4 regions of the Paenibacillus sp. CF095 genome follow, and region 3 is predicted to be linked to each of the others. Evidence: riboswitches for the same ligand, from Rfam matches in the RefSeq annotation. Region 3 holds a riboswitch; each other region holds the start of a gene.

Region 1 (4,858 bases), 2.4 Mb from region 3:
CCAGGGGTTCGCTGAACATGGACGAGCTTGTCGATTAGAGCTATCCGCCATGTATCCTTGTGATCTGCTGCGGTATAGATGCCTTTGATGGCCATACCTTCTAGACGAACGATGCTCGGATGCAACTGACAACGCATGAATGATTCGAGATCTTCAGCATTACGAATGGTACCCTCCCTGATATGGATATCCATGCCGAAGGAATGGGTGAACCCTCCAACCTGAATAGAGGAATCAAGCAGTTTGACATAATCGAGCAGCTTATTCCCACGGTTCACAATCATTCGCCTCCTGTGTTCGTTAAATGTCACTTAAAGTAACATTTATATTCCTTTTTGTTTACTTTGTGTTTAAAAATCCGAATTATATGATAGTTATCATCCCATAAATGTCCGCTTTTTGTCAATAGTATCAGTTGAATTTAATGTATTTAAATCTGAAATTCAATATATGTGTTATTTTATATAACATATAAGGTTAAATATCTGCGAAGTGCAGGGAGGACTAGATATAAATGAATCAATAAGATCAGCTCAATCCGGAAAGGAGGGGATCAAATCTAATGTATGCAGTTCATGGGTAAAGATGACGAGATTATGCGATTTTTGATGAAAATGCCTAGCTGAAAAAGAAGTATTAAAAAATACTTTACTTTTGGTTCTGAACCCGGTATAATCAATTCTGTTGCCGATTATTTACGACATGCGGTCGTGGTGGAATGGCAGACACGCTATCTTGAGGGGGTAGTGGGCGTATGCCCGTGGAGGTTCGAGTCCTCTCGACCGCATCATATGAACGATTAAAAAGAAGCTTTCCATTAATGGAAGGCTTCTTTTTTTGTCTTTTTGAACAGTTTGACATCAAAGTTGATAAAAAAGGCCATCCATTACCGGGGCAATGCTGCTCTACCTTCCGGCTACGGGTGGCCAATGTATTATTTTTGCAGCAAGTTCTTGATATCTTCTTCAATCTTGTCCGGTGTTGTTTTGGGAGCATAACGTTTAATTACCTGTCCGTTCTGATCCACAAGAAATTTGGTGAAATTCCATTTGATTGCTTTGGAGCCGAGCAGGCCAGGAGCTTCTGTGCTAAGGTGCTGGAAGAGAGGGTGAGCGCTTGAGCCGTTCACATCAATTTTCTCAAACATAGGGAAGCTCACGCCATAATTCATCTGACAGAACTCGGCGATATCGTCGGAAGATCCTTTTTCCTGGGCAAACTGGTTGCTTGGAAAACCAAGGACTTCAAATGGCGCATCCTTGAACTTGTCTTGCAATTCTTGCAGACCTTTGAATTGAGGTGTAAGGCCGCATGAGCTTGCCGTATTCACAATCAGTAACACTTTGTCACGGTAGTCGGACATTTCAACTTCTTGACCGCGAAGGGTATTCACTTTGTAATCGTAGACTGTCATCTAAATCGCCTCCATGATATCATCTGATACCTCTTATTATATTGGTTACAATTAAATAATGCAAAACTAATATGGTGTTAAATGAATCAAAAGAGGCAAGTTGTGCAGAATGCGTGAATGAAATGCGTAGTGATTTTCGTCAGAGTGAGAATTAGATAGATTTAAAGAGATGGATAGAGTATGACCTTGTTGTAAGCGCTATTATATGTGAGTATTGCCGAAAATCTGTCGATTCGGTGATCTGTGCGGACTTTACACCGACATGGCGCGGGTGTATGATTCATAACGTAATTTCAATTTAAACTAAATTGTACCTGAAAAACGAAACAAACGATAATATCGCTCGATCTTATTTTAAGATATACGAACGATGTTTTAATCGCTGAGTTTCCATTCATTGATGAGTGGGAAACGGGGGAACCAACAGAATGCGCTGTCCAGGACAGTAGGCATTCATGGGGTGAATTTTCCGGTGACAGCCGGAAATAGGGCGACTCTCGCGCCCGAATCCGTCAGCTAACCTCGTAAGCGTTAAAGGGAGAGGCAACAAGCCGTACGCTGGTTCATGGCGTTTTCGCCATGGGTTCTTTAAGAAGCGTTCGGGAGGCCTTGGTCCCCCACGCTTCTTTTTTGTTGTCTTTTCACGCCAAGGGAGGAACGAATGATGGATACTGAGATGATCTTAGTGACTGCTCCAAATGAAGCAGGACGCAAATTTATCAAATTGCTGATGTACAAAAAAATGCCGTTTGCCGTTCTAACCAACAGTGCAGGGGAAGAGCGCAGACTCCGTAGAATCGGAGTAGAACATGTCATTCGCATGAATACGGCTGCAGCTCAAAAATGGTTTTTGCCGCAGGGCAGCGTAGGCAACGTGTTTATTTTCGAGAACAGCCTGAATCTGACCTGTCGTTATTTACAGATCTGCCGTTCATGGACATCGAAATCCCTGTGCGTCATTACAGAGCAGAGTCATCCTAAGGGCATCTATCGGGGCATGGGCGCAGACCGGATTGTATATTCGCTCAATGGGGAAGTTGGCTTTCTCCTCAATGGGTAATGCCATAGCTTGTGATTGCTCAGGTGTAAGGTGCCTGTTATAATTGAATGTATCGATAAACGGAAATTTGAGGAGACTCATGCATGATGGTGAGTCTTCTTTTTTATGGTTTTAAAGGTAGTTCAAGACTTTTTGAACACGAACTTTTAGATTTGGATCAGGAATCACCTGTGGCTTACAAGGAGGAATTGGCGTGCCGGATGTAGGTGGATTGAAATGGTTGTTTTTTGATGTTGGAGATACGCTGGTGGATGAATGGGAGCCGGTTGATGATATTATCGGACAGTTCGTCCGTGAAGCCTGTGCTTTGGGATATCCGGTAAAGATTGAGGCGGTACGCGAACTGTTCGCGAACTGTTACCGAAAATATGAGCAATGGCCTATGAGAGTGGCGATTCGCACATTCGTTGAAGACGAGGGACACCAGAAACAGATTCAGGACAAGCTGAAGTTTCAAAAAGATCTTGAACGTCCTTTTCCTTCAGCGGATTCCGTTCTTCAGCAGTTGTCACGGTATTATCGTATTGGCATTATTGCCAATCAGAGTCCTGGAACGGAAGAAAGACTGGAGAGCTACGGCTTGCGGAAGTATGTTGATGTTCTGGCGTGTTCGGCTGAAGAAGGAGTGTCCAAGCCAGACCCTGAGTTATACGCTGTGGCCTTGAAGCAGGCCGGTTGTGAACCGGAGGAAGCCGTCATGATCGGCGATCGGATCGATAACGACATTATACCTGCTCGGAAGCTGGGCATGCGTACAATTCGGATTATGCAGGGTTACGGAAGATTCCAGCCAGACCGATCGGATGACGAACGTGCGGATTGGACTGTTAATTCATTGGATGAACTCCTGCCATTACTGGTGCCCAATCAGGATTAGATAATTGTTTATTAGAGTTTAGCGTTTTATTATAAAAGGAAACATGTTGCTGTATTGCAACAATAAAGGCTGATCAACTTGGGTATAGAATACCGCAGTTGATCAGCCTTTTTAGTATTTAGTCGATAAGAACGAGATTAGAATAACCGAATCGTCTGAATGATCAGATATACATTCAGCACAACGATAATCGCGGCAATGACCCATGAGATGATTTTGAGCCACAATTTGTTGGCGAATGCACCCATGCTTTTTTTATCACTCGTGAACATCACCAGGGGAATTACAGCAAAGGGTAATTGAAGAGACAGCACGACCTGGCTCAAAATGAGCAGTTCTTCTGTGCCATGTTCTCCTGCAATGGCTGTGACAATTACCGCCGGGATGATGGCGATCAGACGTGTGACCAGTCTGCGCAGCCAAGCCGGAATTCGAATGTTCAGGAAACCTTCCATAACGATCTGCCCAGCGAGTGTACCTGTAAGGGTGGAGTTCTGACCTGATGCTAACAGCGCCACACCGAACAGAATACTTGCAACCGTAGTACCCAATAGAGGTGTCAGCAGATGGTACGCATCTGCGATCTCGGCAACCTGTGTCATACCAGCACTGTGGAATACAGCAGCAGATACAATCAGGATGGCTGCATTGATGAACAGGGCCAGTGTCAGCGCGATTGTAGAATCCATGGTCGAGTACCGAATGGCTTCTTTTTTGCCCTGTGGTGTCTGTTCGATCTGACGGGTCTGCACAATGGAAGAATGCAGATACAGATTATGCGGCATCACGGTTGCTCCGATAATACCAATGGCAATATAGAGCATGGCCGGGTTTTGCAGAATCTCGACATTTGGCACAAAACCGTGGAGCACACCGCCCATATCCGGTTTCGCCAGAAACAGGTCAATACCGAAGCAGAGGGCAATGGTTGCCATGAGCACAATGACGAGAGTTTCCAAAGCGCGGAAGCCTTTGTTTTGCAGCACAAGAATCAGGAGTACATCAACTGCGGTGATGATAACGCCGTATAACATGGGGATGTTAAATAACAGCTTTAATGCGATGGCAGAACCTATGACCTCAGCCAGATCGGTAGCTGCAATGGCAAGCTCACACAGAATCCATAACATCATGACAACAGGCATGCTGAATCGTTCACGACAGGCTTGAGCCAGATCCCGTCCAGTGACGATGCCGAGCTTGCCAGCCAGCGACTGAAGGACAACGGCCATCAGGTTCGATAACAGGATAACGGATAACAAGGTATACCCGAACTGCGAGCCGCCTGCGATATCTGTTGCCCAGTTCCCGGGGTCCATGTAACCTACGGCAACAAGGTATCCTGGGCCTACAAAGGCGAGGAATTTCTTCCACCATGCAGCATTCTGCGGAACTTTCATTGAACTATGTGCTTCTCCAAGTGAAGGGGCCATGCCCGCAGTAGACAATGATTCTCTTGAAGGAGCGTTGAACGGATTTTTTTTACTCATACGATAATCACCTGACT
Region 2 (4,858 bases), on a different contig from region 3:
TTGGCTTTGACCAGTGCTTCAGCCTGTCCGGCATCCAATGTTACTTCCGGCATGGTTGGCTTGGCTTCTTCAGCCACTTCTTCTTTCCCTGGAAGCGTAAACATTAAAACAATAGCTAAAGCGCATGCTGCAAAAAATACTCCGCTCATGATCCATTTGTGCATCCCTTATGTCCCCTCCAGAATGAAAGATCATCTAACCTGAAACTATCCATATCATTATAACGGAACCTGTACTGACATCATAGCATTTTGTGGGAATTTTTTGAACTAATCACATAACAAGGGGCAAATTTAGTTGTTTTGCAATGGATTCTAACCGCGAGGCCCTTCATAAACCATACAGTGAAAGGGCTTCAAGCCGCTTGGGGTCTGTCGTTCGTATGTATCTTGGGTGACAAATCCACTCTTCAGATAGACTTGAATGGCACGAGCATTCCAAGTGAGTACTTCCAGATCAATCTCGTTCGTGGGATTTCGGCGAATGGCTTCCTGTACAATGGCAGTGACAAAAGCTGTCCCTTGACCCTGACCACACAGCTCTGGATGCATGCCAAGGCCAATCCGGGTTACCCCTTCAAGTGGGAAGTATTGAGCAAACCCACATATACGATCGTTCTGATCCAGGACGATCGCATATTGCTCCTGCCGCAGCTGTGCATCTCCGAATTCCACTTCCAGAGCTTTCATCTGGTCCCAGGGGAGCCAGCTGTAGATATTGTAAGGCGGGTCATACTGCCAACTGCAGATAAGCTCCGCATGTTCTTCTCGCATGGGTACAACGTGAAACGTCACAGGGGTTTCCTTCATACACCTGCATGCTCCTTTCCTTGAAACAGAACTCTTTGTCCACTCTACAAAAGAGATGTTCATTTAGCAAGTCTTCCTTCTCAAGAAAAAAAATGAAACAAAAGTTCCGGTAATTCCGTTTATATTATAACGGGATGGGTAAAAACATCATAAGGGCACGGACGAACGAACGCAAAATGAACCTGTTGATGTCGCAGGATATGCCCTGAGTATAACTTGCAACATGAATAAGGATTGAAGCACAAAAAAACCGCCGGATACATTCCTGCGGAGAATGTACCGGGCGGTTCTGTTATGCTTCTTGCTTCGTTCCAGTATGGTTAATGGTTACAGCATCATGTTGCTCAGCTTGTCCCTAGTCAAGGGCCAGTGATTCATATGCGTCCGTGCTCATAATCCGTTTCGCGCCAACATAACGATTGGCCCAATAGCTTTCACTCAATGCACTGATCGTAACGCCTTTGGAAGAAGAGGAGTGTGCGAACTTTCCATCCCCTACAAAGATTCCTACATGTGATACGCCTTTACCTGTTGTATTAAAGAACACCAGATCGCCAGCTCTCATTTCCATGCGTGATACGGAATCGCCCATGTCGAATTGGGAACTGGATTGGCGTGCCAAATCAATACCCAACTTGTCGAATACATACCGTGTAAATCCGGAGCAGTCAAAGCCGTTAAGCGTTGTTCCCCCACTTTTGTATGTAGTTCCCATTGCTGAATCAATTACTGTGTCCATCTTTGAATCTGCGAATGCGCTACCTGCACCAAGCGATAAAGCGAATGTGATGCTAAGTACAGCTGCGGTTAATTTCTTCTTGAACAAGAGATATTCCCCTTCCAACGCCTGCGAGGTTAGCTTAAGGATTCGGTTGAAGGTCCCCTATGATCCCTCTGTAGCAAGATCAATTCACCCATAACTGGTTCCCCCGCTTCCCAGGTGCCAGGAATTTGGCTATGCTAGTTATGCACCTGCGAAATCAAGAAATGACGATTTAATTTTAAGTAGTTACAAATATGAATGTAAAGATTACAAAGTTGTTACTAAAAACTCACTGCGATTATTGTAACAGAGGAGTACGGCTTTGGCAACGTTTAGCAACAAATTTAGCAAAAAAAACCTCGACCTTTGACGGGGAAAGGTTGAGGTTTGCCTATTTATAAGTACATATTAGGCCGTGAGTTTAACATACGATGGTAACAATTTTTAAACTATCTGCTCTCACCTTTGGATATTTTGGACTGCCATAATCGGAAATGGCTGCATATTTTCCACAGACTTAATAGACATCTAGCAAGTGGATACGTCTGTTGTAGTATAAGTCCGGTAAGTCCCGTTAATAACCATGAGGCTGAAGTGAATGAACCAAAGACGAGCAGGTGTACTCCGCCCAGCAGGAGTGCAATGCCGATTACAGCGATGAGATGACGCAGTGCAATCCAGAGTGCTTTGAGAATACCGTGAGCCCCGCCTTCTCCTTCTGGTGCCGACACACCGAACTGCATGTAGAGTATGGCATGGTGGATGATCCAACCATATACAATCCAGGCAGCAACATAAGGTATACCAGGCAAAAGTAATTGAAGGGAATGAAATCCGTCCATGAGAATCGAGTAGAGCTTCGGTATGAGCCAGTAGGCGGGCAGAAGTATCAATAAAGTACGTATGGTGTGGAGCAGCAGCATCGGTTTCCACAGATTTTTGATTCCGCGGACAAAGGGGATGCGCTCTTCTGTAGAATTAAAGTGCTGAAGTGAGTAGAGCAGTCCTGCCTGAATGAGGGGGCTGATCAACATGCGAACCAGTAGCATGCCCCCTAGAATCCATAGATAACGATGAACCTCCGGATGGGTAGACAGGTTGAGTTGACTTTCCATTTTGAACAAAAGTGTACTCAGTTCCCCGGCATCAGAATCTGGATAGCGCAGGAGTAGGGGGATGACCGCCGATTGTACCATTCGATAGAAGAAATATCCCCAAATGAGTTGATATAGAAATAAGAGTGCGGCAATGAACATATGCTGACGGACGAGAAACCAGCCTTCACGTATTTTTGCTTTCACCGTTTCCACCTCACCATGACAGACCTCCGAATATGGCTTCTATTAGTTTGGTTACACTCATGCTCCAGCGGGATTTCGCTTGCTCATCTAGTCCGGATTTCAGGAAATTGTTCATATGGCGGTTCTCCAGCACGATCGAGTACAGGGGATCGGTCATGGCCCAGGATACGGGGGATGTGTGAGTTAATTTATAGGTGATGCGATCTTCTTTGCCATTCCATTGCTTGGTGAGGATATGTCCGTCTTCAAAAGCAATGCGAACAGGAACGGCGTTGTAATCACTCCCTTTTTTTGCGATCGTCACGGATGACTCGTACAATGTTTGACCGTCTTTCTGTACGGGCGTAACACGAATCTTCTCTACAGCAAAGTCAGCCATCCCGTTACCATAGACATATTGATCAAAATAATCAGACCAGGAAGTGCGGGTCACTTGTTCCACAACGTTCTGAAAATCAGCCGAAGTGGGATGTTTGAAGCGGTACTTCTTCACATAGGTAGAGAGAATGCGTTCCATCGTTTTCGCCCCGACTTGATGTTCGATCCCAAGCAATACAAGCTTGCCACGTGTATAGACATTGGCTGCATACTCATTCTGTGAATCAAACTTCCAAGATTCTTGTGTTAAGGATGACGGAGACGTAACCAGTCCCGATTGTACCGGCAGATTCGGAATCAATCCGTATTCCTGCTCCATCAGTTTGTCTTCTGCATAAGAGGTGAACCCCTCATCCAGCCAGGCTTCCTCGAATTCGTTGCTGGCAACCATGCCGTAGAAGTACTGGTGTCCGATCTCGTGGACTACGGTACGTTCCAGGTCATAACCTGGGGTAGTATCATCGGCTCCAAAGGCCGTAACTAGCGTAGGGTATTCCATACCTCCAGCACCGTTCCCCGTTTTGGGTGGAACTACGATGGATAAGGTTGCGTAAGGATATGGGCCAAACCATTTGCTATAATTGGCTAGTGCGGCCTTCGCGGCGTAGAAATAACGTTCTTTCAGATCCTGATGAGCAGGGTCCAAATATAACTTGATTCGTACACCAGGCACATTGGGTGCAGAGAAGGGTTCCTCGGCGTAGACAAAATCCGGTGAAGCTGCCCAGGCGAAATCATGCACATCATCGGCATAGAATTGATAGACCTTTTCTCCGTTCTTCACCACGGCTTGTTGCGTCGGAAATCCGGTAGCAGCAACTTTGTATGTTTCAGGCACCCGAATACGTACACTATATATACCGAAGTCGGCGTAAAACTCTGAATTGCCATGGTATTGGTGCAGATTCCAGCCTTCCGTTGTTCGTCCACGCCTGCCCACAGGTTCATAGGCACTTAATTTGGGAAACCATTGACCAGCCATGACAAAATCATCAGCAGTTCCCATCCGGGCAAAAATCTTTGGCAGATTCACTTCGAATCGGGTGTGGAGTGTAATACTTTCCCCGCCTTTGACCGGTTTGGGTAAACGTACTTTAATGAGGGTGGTGTCCTTGATATTTCCGTCATCTGGTTGCACATACTGCATCCGGTGCAGCAGAGAGAGCCCGTCCTCCGTTTTCATTTCGGTAATGTTCATGGAGCCATAACCATTGGTAGGCATAACATCACCCCGAAGCTTTCCACCGGATTCCTTCATAAAGGTGGTGTCAGCAGAAGAGAAGGCGTTGGGGTACATATGAAAGTAAAGCTCGCTGACGGTTTTTTTGCCTGGATGAGTCCAGGTGATCGTCTGAGTCCCTTCCAATACGTTTCCTTCGACCAGCTTCACATCCATGTGATATTCCACAACACGGTTGCTGTACACTTCGGCTGTAGGGGTCTGTACACTTTCTGGAGGTGCTGGGGTTGGAGCTATTGCCTTGGGCTTGCCCGATTCGGGGGCGAGTACTGGCAATTCTGAATGAGTTGAGCGATTATAACCCAGAGTGATCCATATCCCTCCGGCAAGTACACACAGGGCCAGGGATGCAGTGAGCCAGCTCTTG
Region 3 (4,858 bases):
CACTGACTTTTGATGATGTACCTGATCCACGGTTTACTCCACAAGTGCTGGATGTATTGAAGAAAAACAATGTCAGAGCTACATTTTTCATCGTGGGTAGTCGTGCTGAGAAACATCCGGATCTGGTGAAACGCATCGTTAAGGAAGGGCATATGGTTGGTAATCACAGCTACAATCATCCTGAATTCAGTAAGCTGTCGATGAATGCCTTTCGCAAACAAATTTTACATACCGGGGATATTATTCGACATTTGGCGGGATATACGCCCAAGATAATTCGGCCACCTTATGGAGACATTAATGAAGAACAGCTGCAATGGGCTGCTAAACAACACTATAGCATTGTAAACTGGAACGTTGACTCACTGGACTGGAAAGGCCTCTCCAAGGAAGAGGTGAAGGATAACATCCTATCTGCCGTGAAACCTGGCTCCATCGTTTTGCAACATGCAGGAGGCGGTGTGGGATCTAACCTGAACGGTACGATTGAGGCATTGCCTGAAATAATTGAAGAACTGCGTAACCGGGGATATGAACTGGTCACCTTGGACGAGATGTTGGGATTGCCAAAGGCCAAAGATTAAGATGACCGTGATAGCAAATAATGCAATATTAAAAGGGTGCTGTTCAATCGCAAATTAGCGACTGGCAGACACCCTATTTGAATTCGTTAGATGTAATTTACTTTCTACTTGAGAATATACAGCTCGATATCCTGGAAACCAAATGTACTTACGGACTGTTTGCTACCCGGGATAAAGATATCAATCCGGTGACCCTTGATTGCACCGCCCACATCACGCGCTGTGGCTACAAAAGCCTGTTTTGGCAATCCTGGATGGCTGTGACCAGTTACCAGTACTTTGGTTCCGAGTGGAATTACACTTGGATCAACTGCAATCGTACCCAGTTCAAGGTCATTTCCGAAATAATCGACTGCACCCCATCCTCCATTTTCAGACGGATCTGCAGAGTATGCCGTTGCTTTCACGTTCACAGCTTTGCTGTAATCAAATGTTTTACCCCAGGCTTGAACCACTTTGTTATCTGCGTTAACGTCCAAGCTTGCTGTAGTAACCGTTTTGGCTTGGGTCTTGCTCTCCGTCGCCGCGGCAGCTACATTGTTTGCCTTACCGGGAATCGTAATTTTCAAACCACCATAAATATTGTAAGGTGAAATGTCGTTATTTGCTTTAACCAACGTGTTCATTGCTACTCCATATTGTTTTGATAAGGTGTAGAAGGTATCCCCTTCTTTGGCCACATGAACTGAATCGGCGTGAGCCGGAACGGCTTGAATGAGCATTGCTGTTGTCAATAATGCTACTGCTGTTTTGGCTATACGTTTCTTGTTAATCATGGTCTTCCTCCCTCATTGTGCCTGCGAAGTTAGTTGTCGGATTCGGATGAGGAGCCCACCCTATAGGTTCTTCATTACATTTAAAACGTTATGTACCCCTAATTCACCCCAAGCAGTGTGCTGTAGATCTTCCCCCTGCACAATCTGCATCGTTACATCCCCCGCACTCCCTGTCCGGAAGTTTCGGCAGAGTTCAATATATCACAATTTTGTAACCTGAACTTGTAGTAATTCTTACCAAATGGTTTTTAGCGCGTAAGCATATGTAAGAATACTGGATACTTTAGAAATATTGGACGACTCGATCCTTTACATTTGGTAACAGAATAGTTACTTTTTCGAATTCATACGTGATTATTATCCATAAAAAATAGCGTTACCGACTCGAAGTCAGTAACGCTATTTGATCACTTCGTTTAGAGTACTTTCGCAAGAAAATCACGTGTACGTGAATTTTTTGGTGCTCCAAACACCTCATCAGGTGTTCCCTCTTCTACAATAACCCCGCCATCCATGAACAGGATCCGGTCTCCCACTTCACGTGCAAAACCCATCTCATGTGTTACGATGACCATCGTCATCCCGCCTTCTGCAAGACGTTTCATGACATCCAACACTTCACCGACCATCTCGGGGTCCAGTGCCGAAGTAGGCTCGTCAAACAGCATCACATGCGGCTGCATGGCCAATGCTCTAGCAATGGCGATCCGTTGCTTCTGTCCACCAGACAGCTGATTCGGGAATGTATCTTTTTTATCGTACAAGCCCACGGTGTTAAGCAGATCAGCAGCAATTTTCTCCGCTTCCTGAGTGGATTGTTTCTTCACTTTAATTGGAGCAATCGTGATGTTTTGCTGTACCGTTTTGTGTGGGAACAGGTTGAAATGCTGGAACACCATGCCCATTTTTTCCCGAGTTGCATTAATGTTGTGCTTCGGATCAGTGATTGACACGCCTTCAAAATCAATCTCACCCGAGGTAGGCTGTTCCAACAGATTCAGACAACGTAAGAAAGTACTTTTACCTGAACCGGAAGGGCCGATGACTACGACAACCTCACCTTTGCCAATTGTCACGTTAATGCCTTTAAGCACATCGTTATTTCCATAAGATTTGTGTAATTGTCTAACGTCTATCACTTGCACTCAACTTCCTTTCCAGTCGTCCCAGCAGCTTGGACAAAATGAACGTTAATACAAAGTAGATGGCTGCTGCAATCAAAAATGGACTCAAGCCTTGATACGTAATGTTTTTGACCACACTTGCCTGATACATAATGTCCACCATACCGATAACGGAGATAATAGAGGATTCCTTGATGATGGTTATGAATTCATTACCGATTGCCGGTAATACAGCTTTGAAGGCCTGTGGCAATATGATATAACGCATCGCATCGCCTCTTCCCATACCTAGGGAACGAGCTGCCTCCAACTGACCACGATCTACACCTTGAATACCCGCACGGAAAATCTCTGCCAGATATGCACCACTATTGATTGAAAGTGTAATGATACCTGCCTGAAGTGCAGTAAAGTTAATGCCAAAGCTCAGGGAAAAACCATAGTAAATAATCATTAATTGTACCAGCATCGGTGTGCCACGAATCACTTCAACGTAAGCAGTACCGATCCAGCGCAAGATTGCAGCGTCATGCAAACGGAACAAACAGATGATTAATCCGATAATTACCCCGAAAATAACACCCAGTGCGGACAACAGAAGTGTGTATCCTACTCCTGTAGCATAGAAACTTTTGTACTCCCAGAATACTTGGAAAATATTTTGTGATTTGTTCGCTTTATCCGCCATCAAGAGGCTGGCGTCAGTCACCATCTGATTGATTTTATCTTCACTTTTTAGTCGCTCCAGTGTTCCATTTACTGCAGCTAGCAGCTCGGTATTACCTTTACGAATCCCGATTGCGGCTTCTGCTTGCTCTTCGTCCGGAACAGCAGCAGCAAGTCCAATGATATCGTCCAGATAACCTGCAGCAACGGTATCTTCAACGATTGCCGCGTCAATGCGTTTTGTTTGCAGTTGAAGCACAATATCCGAGATTTTATCCAGCGCAGTAAGCTTCGCTCCTGGAATACTCTGTCCGATCGTTTCCTGAATGGAGCCTTTCTGGACGCCAATCTTCGCATTTTCAAGTTCTGCCATAGTTGGATATTTGTCTTTATCCACATTGCGAACCATAATCACTTGTTTTGATTTATAATAGGTGTCGGAAAAATCGATACTTTTCTTCCGCTCATCCGTCGGCGTCATACCTGAAATCACCAGATCAACACGCCCGCTTTGCAATGAAGGCAGAAGACCGTCAAAGCCCATATCCTCAATCACGAGCTCAGCGCCAAGATCTTTGGCAATCTCTTTGGCGATCTCAATATCGAAGCCGACGATTTCATCTTTGCCATTAATCACTTTATGGAATTCATATGGTGCAAAATCGGCACTAGTACCGAGCACCAGCTTTTTACTGCTTGAATTATCTGTAGTTCCACTTGCAAATGCCACAGGAACGGCAGTCGTCAGCAGAATAACAAAGGTCAACAGCATCATGGTGTAACGACTTATTAATTTCAACCTTGTTCTCTCCCCTTACAATACTTTGTATGCTTCTCATGTTGATGACTGAGTCATTATAAAGTACAATGCATGATTATGCAATGCATTTTGACATTACAAATCTTGACTTGTTTCTGAAAAATTGAAGCAAACATGATATAATCAATGAATTATTTTCATTTTTGCATAAGGAGTTTACTAATGACATCTAACAAATCACAGATACTGACGGTTATTGATCAATATGCTTCCCGTTTTAAAGCCATTTCATCATATATCGGTGCCAATCCCGAACTGGGAAATGAAGAGTTCCTTGCTTCTGCTCGTCTAAAAGAAGAACTGGTCTATCACGGTTTCACTGTAGAGGCTCCAATCCTTGGACTGGAGACAGCCTTTATCGGAACCTATTCAGCCGCCAAACCCGGCCCTACCATTGCGTTATTGTGTGAATATGACGCCTTGCCGGAGATCGGTCACGCTTGTGGTCACCATCTGATCTGTATGATGAGTCTTGGAGCTGCTGTTGGGCTGAAATCCATTCTGGACGAAGTAGGTGGAACGATTAAAGTATTTGGTACACCCGCAGAAGAGACACGTGGTGCCAAAGTTCCGATGGCGGAAGCAGGCTTGTTCGATGACTGTGATGTTGCCCTTATGGCGCATCCGTATTATGCCTATGAAAAGTCAGGCAGCTCGCTGGCGATTGACGCTGTGCAATTTGAATTCCATGGCCGATCTTCACATGCTGCTGCAAGTCCGCACGAAGGTATTAATGCTCTTGATGCCGTCATTCAAACGTTCAACGGAATCAATGCATTCCGGCAACAAGTGAAAAGCACCGTTCGGATTCATGGTGTGATCAACAACGGAGGTCAGGCAGCAAATATCATTCCTGACTATGCTTCTGCGCAGTTTTATGTACGTGCA
Region 4 (4,858 bases), on a different contig from region 3:
TTGCGGCAAATATTCAAGCGAGCGAAAACACTCATACAGCATGGTTTTCAATTCCGCTTCATGATTGATCCACTCCCTCAACTATTTGAAGGAGAATTATCCGTAGATGAATATTTGCAGTTGGATGAAGCATTAATTCAGACGGCATTTACGCAGTGGCGCAAGGAGGACGATACTGTTCTGAGTGAGTTATGCGAACGTTTTATGGATCGCAAGTTATATAAGTATGTAGAGCTTGAACAGGTCGACTTGACAATGATGGAAGAGATTCGGGAAGCTTTTGTACAGGCTGGTCTCGATCCCGAATATGATCTTGAAATTGATTTTCCTTCGGATAATCCGTATGATGTGTTTCGTCCGGATGAATCCACAGATAAGCAGATTCTTCTTCTGGATCGACAGGACAATTTACGTGAGTTGTCAGAAGTATCTGACATTGTCCGTTCCATCAGTGGGCTTCACCGAGGGAAACATCATTTGTATTACCCGCAAAACAAGGTGGATGCGATTATTCACGAATTACCGTCACATATACGCCCCTATTTCTTGTAATCGTGTGGGTATAATCCGATGAAGAATTTCGATATCAAAACACTTTCTAAAAGAGCTATTTTTCATGATACAGTAATCTGCTTTAATGGGGAGTATATGTAGATCGACATAATTTTGTAAATGCAAGCAGGTAGAATGGGTACAATCAGCAATATATAGATCAGAATATCCGTATATCTTCTATATATTGTAGTTGTGAAGAAACAAACGTAATGATGTAATACACAGATACCCAAAATGTTTTATGTATGAGTCATTGAATTATTGAATTTTACAAATTGAATTTTGAAAAAGAAGATAGTCGTAATTTCGACATGAAGGGAGATACAAACATGATGCTGTTCGACACACATACACATCTGGATGCACCACAATTCGACGAGGACCGCGAGGACATGATTCAGCGTGCTGTGGATGCAGGAGTTGGTCGCATGATCAACATTGGCTTTAACCGGGAGACGATTCCAACTACAATGAAACTCGCTGAAACATATGACTTTATCTATGCAGCTGTAGGGTGGCATCCAGTAGATGCGATCACAATGCAGGAGGGTGATTTGGAGTGGATTGCATCTTTATGCAAGCATGAAAAAGTGGTTGCGATCGGTGAGATTGGATTGGATTATCACTGGGATACTTCACCGAAGGAAATACAGCATCGCGTATTACGACAACAAATTGCTTTGGCGCGTGAAGTGAACATGCCAATTGTCATTCATAATCGGGATGCACATGAGGATATCATAAGAATTTTGCGTGAAGAGAAAGCGAGTGAAGTTGGTGGTGTGATGCACTCGTTCTCGGGCAGCTGGGAAACAGCGAAAAGTTGTCTCGATATGGGCTTCCATCTCTCCTTCGGAGGACCGATCACATTCAAAAATGCAAAGCAGCCCAAAGAGGTACTGGAGAAGGTTCCTATGGACCGGTTTTTCATTGAAACAGATGCTCCATATTTGACACCTCACCCTTATCGTGGGAAACGAAATGAGACAGCGCATGTACGTCTGGTTGCAGAGGCAGCTGCGGAAATTAAAGGCATTTCGGTGGAGGAAATTGCAGCAATAACAACCAAAAATGCCATGGAACGATTTGGAATTCGTTAAAAAAACGAGCAAATGAGGTGAAAAAGGCAGGTAAGCGGAGTTAATTTGCCCTTTGATTCAAATAAATCAAGAATATTACAATATTTTAACCAAATATTCAGAAAAACGTACTTGATCAACGCTTTACAACATGCATCAAAACAGGATATCATCTTTTCAGTGAATTGTTGTGCGGAAAATTGGACAGATGTTCGGGGGATGAACAAAGGGACACTTTCCGATGAAACAACATTACTTTCATGAATCAGTCTCGCTGAGTCTCCGTTAACGGAGAGCGGGGGAACCAATAGGGCTTAAACATCGGTGTATTTGGCCGATGCGCAACGTTCGCTGACCCAAAAGCAGCGAAGGGAACTGCGAAGCCGTATTTGATTTCTTCTTTGGGTCTCGGGGTGAATTCAAGGGCGTCCGCCATGAGCGGGTGACCCAAGATAGGGCGGCTCTCTTTCGCCCGAACCCGACAGCTAACCTCGCAAGCGGAAAAAGAGAGGCAACCTCGTGCATGAATTTCCGATATTCAAAATCATTCGGAAGCCACGAAAGAGTTCCTCTTACACTCTTTCTTTGGCTTTTTTGTTTTTGAATAAAAGAAATATTGTCATCATACGGTAGGTATTCAGGAGGATGACATCATGTTGCGAAGATTGATTCATGGTGCAGAACCGGATTATGTTGGTCCGATCTGTGTTCTGTAGAAAATTTGGTATAGTCACGTCAAAGACATCATGCATTACTTTAGACGGCGAGGCTATGAAGGAGGACGGAGAAGTGGGCACATTCCAACCAGAAGAGACCCATGAGTCACGATCATCCAGTAAGTCTTTCGCGTTGCGGTGGAAGCATGAGAACATGCGTCAAATGGCATTGATCGCGATTTTCTCAATTGCGCTTACAATCATGATCTTGTTAGTCGTTTACGGTCAGGCCGGGAAACAAATTTCACTGGTTATTGATGGCAAGGCTCAGGTGGTAGAGACTCGTACAGGAATGCTTCAGGAAATGCTGGAGGAGCAGTCGATCACAGTCAGCCCTCACGATAAGGTATCCATGTCCATGAATGGGGCGATTACAGATGGAGACCGAATCGTTATTGAGCGGGCCGTTCCAGTTAACATTACGGCAGACGGAGACACCAAGACTCTGTATACAACCGATTCATCGGTAGAAGATGCAATCCAAAAATCAGGTATTCAAGTTGAAAGTAATGATAAAGTGTATCCGGCGCTTGGAACTGCCATCAAAGCGGAGATGAAGATCCGTGTAGTGCGCGTAACAAAGCGTACAGTGGATGTAGAGCAACCGATCGCTTACAAAGTCATTAAAACGGCTGACCCTAGCTTGTACAAAGGGGATAACCGTGTCGTTGTGAACGGCAAAGAAGGCACAATTGTGCAGCATATCGAAAAGGTATTTCAGGATGGAGAATTGGTCTCCAAAAAAATGGTCGGCAAATCTGTCGCGAATAATCGTGTAGATAAAGTGATCGCTGTCGGCACCAAAGCAAAACCGGTCGTGAAAGAACCTGAGATTCAGACCGTATCGGCTCAAACTTCAACAACCAAAAAGGCTACAACAACGAACTCGAAGAAAACATCTGCCTCGGGCAGCAAAGTGATTACCGTATCCGGGACTTCTTTTAAATACTCTAAAGTACTTAAAAATGTATCCATGACTGCCTACTCTTCCGAAGAGCCGGGCATTGGTACTAAAACAGCTTCCGGTACTCGTGTAACGGAAGGGCGCACCATTGCGGTTGATCCCAAAGTCATTCCAATTGGCTGGTGGGTATATATCGAAGGTCTGGGATTCCGTCGTGCGGAAGATACAGGCGGTGCCATCAAAGGCAATAAAATTGATGTATATTATGACAGTGTGAAGCATGCCCTGAATTTTGGACGTAAAAAAGGCAAGACGGTCTACGTGATCGGTCCGGTGAAGCCGGAAGCGAACTAAAATCGTTTTACTTTGAAATGGGAATGCTATAAAATAGTTGCATGAATGATTCATGCGGAATATGCGGCGGAGGAGTCTGAATTCAGTCTCCCCCGCCGTTTGGCAGAGAAGAGGATATTCCTCTTCTTTTTGCGTTAGAAAGGAAGAAATGGAACATGATAAAAGAAGTCATTGTGGTGGAAGGCCGTGACGATACGGTAGCTATCCGTCGGGCCGTTGAAGCCGATACAATAGAAACAGGTGGATCAGCCATCAACCAACGCATTCTGAAGCGGATTGCGCTTGCTCAGGAGAGACGGGGAGTCATTGTACTGACAGATCCGGATCATGCTGGCGAACGCATTCGTAAAATTATTGCGAATAAGGTCCCTGGCTGTAAACATGCCTTCATTCCGGAGGCCGATGCAACACGCAAAGGTGACATTGGGGTGGAGAATGCCTCACCGGAGGCGATCCGTCATGCTCTGGCGCGTGTACATACTTCATACGAAGGTGCTCCGAGCCTGATCGATTGGGAGGACCTGATCGCGGCAGGACTTATTGTGCATCCGCAGGCTGCTGCACGTCGCATGGAGATGGGCAATCTGCTGGGCATCGGTTATTGTAACGGGAAGCAGTTCCACAAACGTCTCAGTGTATTTCAGATTACACGGGAAGAGTTCTCTACAGCATTAGCGCAAATTGAACGTGAAGGATTGTGAGCATATGAAGGATATGGAAGAGACGATAGAAATTGCAACGCCCAAGCGAACCAAAGAGATTATTCAAAGACACGGATTCTCATTTAAGAAAAGTCTGGGTCAGAACTTTCTGATCGATCAAAATATACTGAACAAAATTGTTAATGCAGCCGATTTGGACGAGTCCAAGGGCGCGTTAGAGATCGGGCCGGGTATTGGAGCCCTTACGGAGCGACTGGCTCGGGTAGCCGGTCCTGTCACAGCCGTAGAGATTGATCAGCGCTTGATCCCAATCCTAGGAGAAGTGATGCAGCCTTATTCGAATGTACGTGTTCATCATGGGGATGTGCTGAAGCTTGATCTGGCTGAGTTGTTTAATACGGATTTTGCATCCGTGGACAAAGTCAGTGTTGTGGCTAACCTGCCTTATTATGTAACGACGCCAATCATGATGAAACTGCTGGAAGAGAAGCTGCCGTTAGACAGCATTGTTGTCATGATCCAAAAAGAAGTGGCTGAACGGATGGCTGCTGCACCGGGATCAAAAGACTACGGCAGTCTGAGTATCGC

What was found. A riboswitch is a leader RNA that binds a small molecule or an ion and turns the genes downstream of it on or off. The one in region 3 is predicted to bind cyclic di-AMP.
Region 1: another riboswitch for cyclic di-AMP. It lies ahead of BLS69_RS16785 (HAD family hydrolase); the one in region 3 lies ahead of BLS69_RS06095 (3D domain-containing protein).
Region 2: another riboswitch for cyclic di-AMP. It lies ahead of BLS69_RS31380 (C40 family peptidase); the one in region 3 lies ahead of BLS69_RS06095 (3D domain-containing protein).
Region 4: another riboswitch for cyclic di-AMP. It lies ahead of BLS69_RS30585 (3D domain-containing protein); the one in region 3 lies ahead of BLS69_RS06095 (3D domain-containing protein).

Annotation. Positions count from the first base shown of each region.
Region 1 covers NZ_FMZN01000001.1:3,783,794-3,788,651, reverse strand. Annotated here, with positions in the region: gene BLS69_RS16800 (urease accessory protein UreF) at 1-278, opposite strand, end outside; tRNA gene BLS69_RS16795 (tRNA-Leu) at 705-787, shown strand; gene BLS69_RS16790 (glutathione peroxidase) at 935-1,414, opposite strand; cyclic di-AMP (ydaO/yuaA leader) riboswitch at 1,785-1,960, shown strand; gene BLS69_RS16785 (HAD family hydrolase) at 2,076-2,474, shown strand; gene BLS69_RS16780 (HAD family hydrolase) at 2,668-3,351, shown strand; gene BLS69_RS16775 (Nramp family divalent metal transporter) at 3,489-4,784, opposite strand.
Region 2 covers NZ_FMZN01000012.1:27,362-32,219, reverse strand. Annotated here, with positions in the region: gene BLS69_RS31390 (c-type cytochrome) at 1-164, opposite strand, end outside; gene BLS69_RS31385 (GNAT family N-acetyltransferase) at 315-809, opposite strand; gene BLS69_RS31380 (C40 family peptidase) at 1,165-1,635, opposite strand; cyclic di-AMP (ydaO/yuaA leader) riboswitch at 1,639-1,776, opposite strand; gene BLS69_RS31375 (hypothetical protein) at 2,022-2,873, opposite strand; gene BLS69_RS31370 (M1 family metallopeptidase) at 2,884-4,858, opposite strand, start outside.
Region 3 covers NZ_FMZN01000001.1:1,373,862-1,378,719, reverse strand. Annotated here, with positions in the region: gene BLS69_RS06100 (polysaccharide deacetylase family protein) at 1-584, shown strand, start outside; gene BLS69_RS06095 (3D domain-containing protein) at 689-1,360, opposite strand; cyclic di-AMP (ydaO/yuaA leader) riboswitch at 1,363-1,559, opposite strand; gene BLS69_RS06090 (amino acid ABC transporter ATP-binding protein) at 1,777-2,499, opposite strand; gene BLS69_RS06085 (ABC transporter substrate-binding protein/permease) at 2,486-3,949, opposite strand; gene BLS69_RS06080 (M20 family metallopeptidase) at 4,133-4,858, shown strand, end outside.
Region 4 covers NZ_FMZN01000010.1:13,970-18,827, forward strand. Annotated here, with positions in the region: gene BLS69_RS30575 (HD domain-containing protein) at 1-552, shown strand, start outside; gene BLS69_RS30580 (TatD family hydrolase) at 885-1,655, shown strand; cyclic di-AMP (ydaO/yuaA leader) riboswitch at 1,897-2,150, shown strand; gene BLS69_RS30585 (3D domain-containing protein) at 2,424-3,608, shown strand; gene rnmV (ribonuclease M5) at 3,764-4,309, shown strand; gene rsmA (16S rRNA (adenine(1518)-N(6)/adenine(1519)-N(6))-dimethyltransferase RsmA) at 4,314-4,858, shown strand, end outside.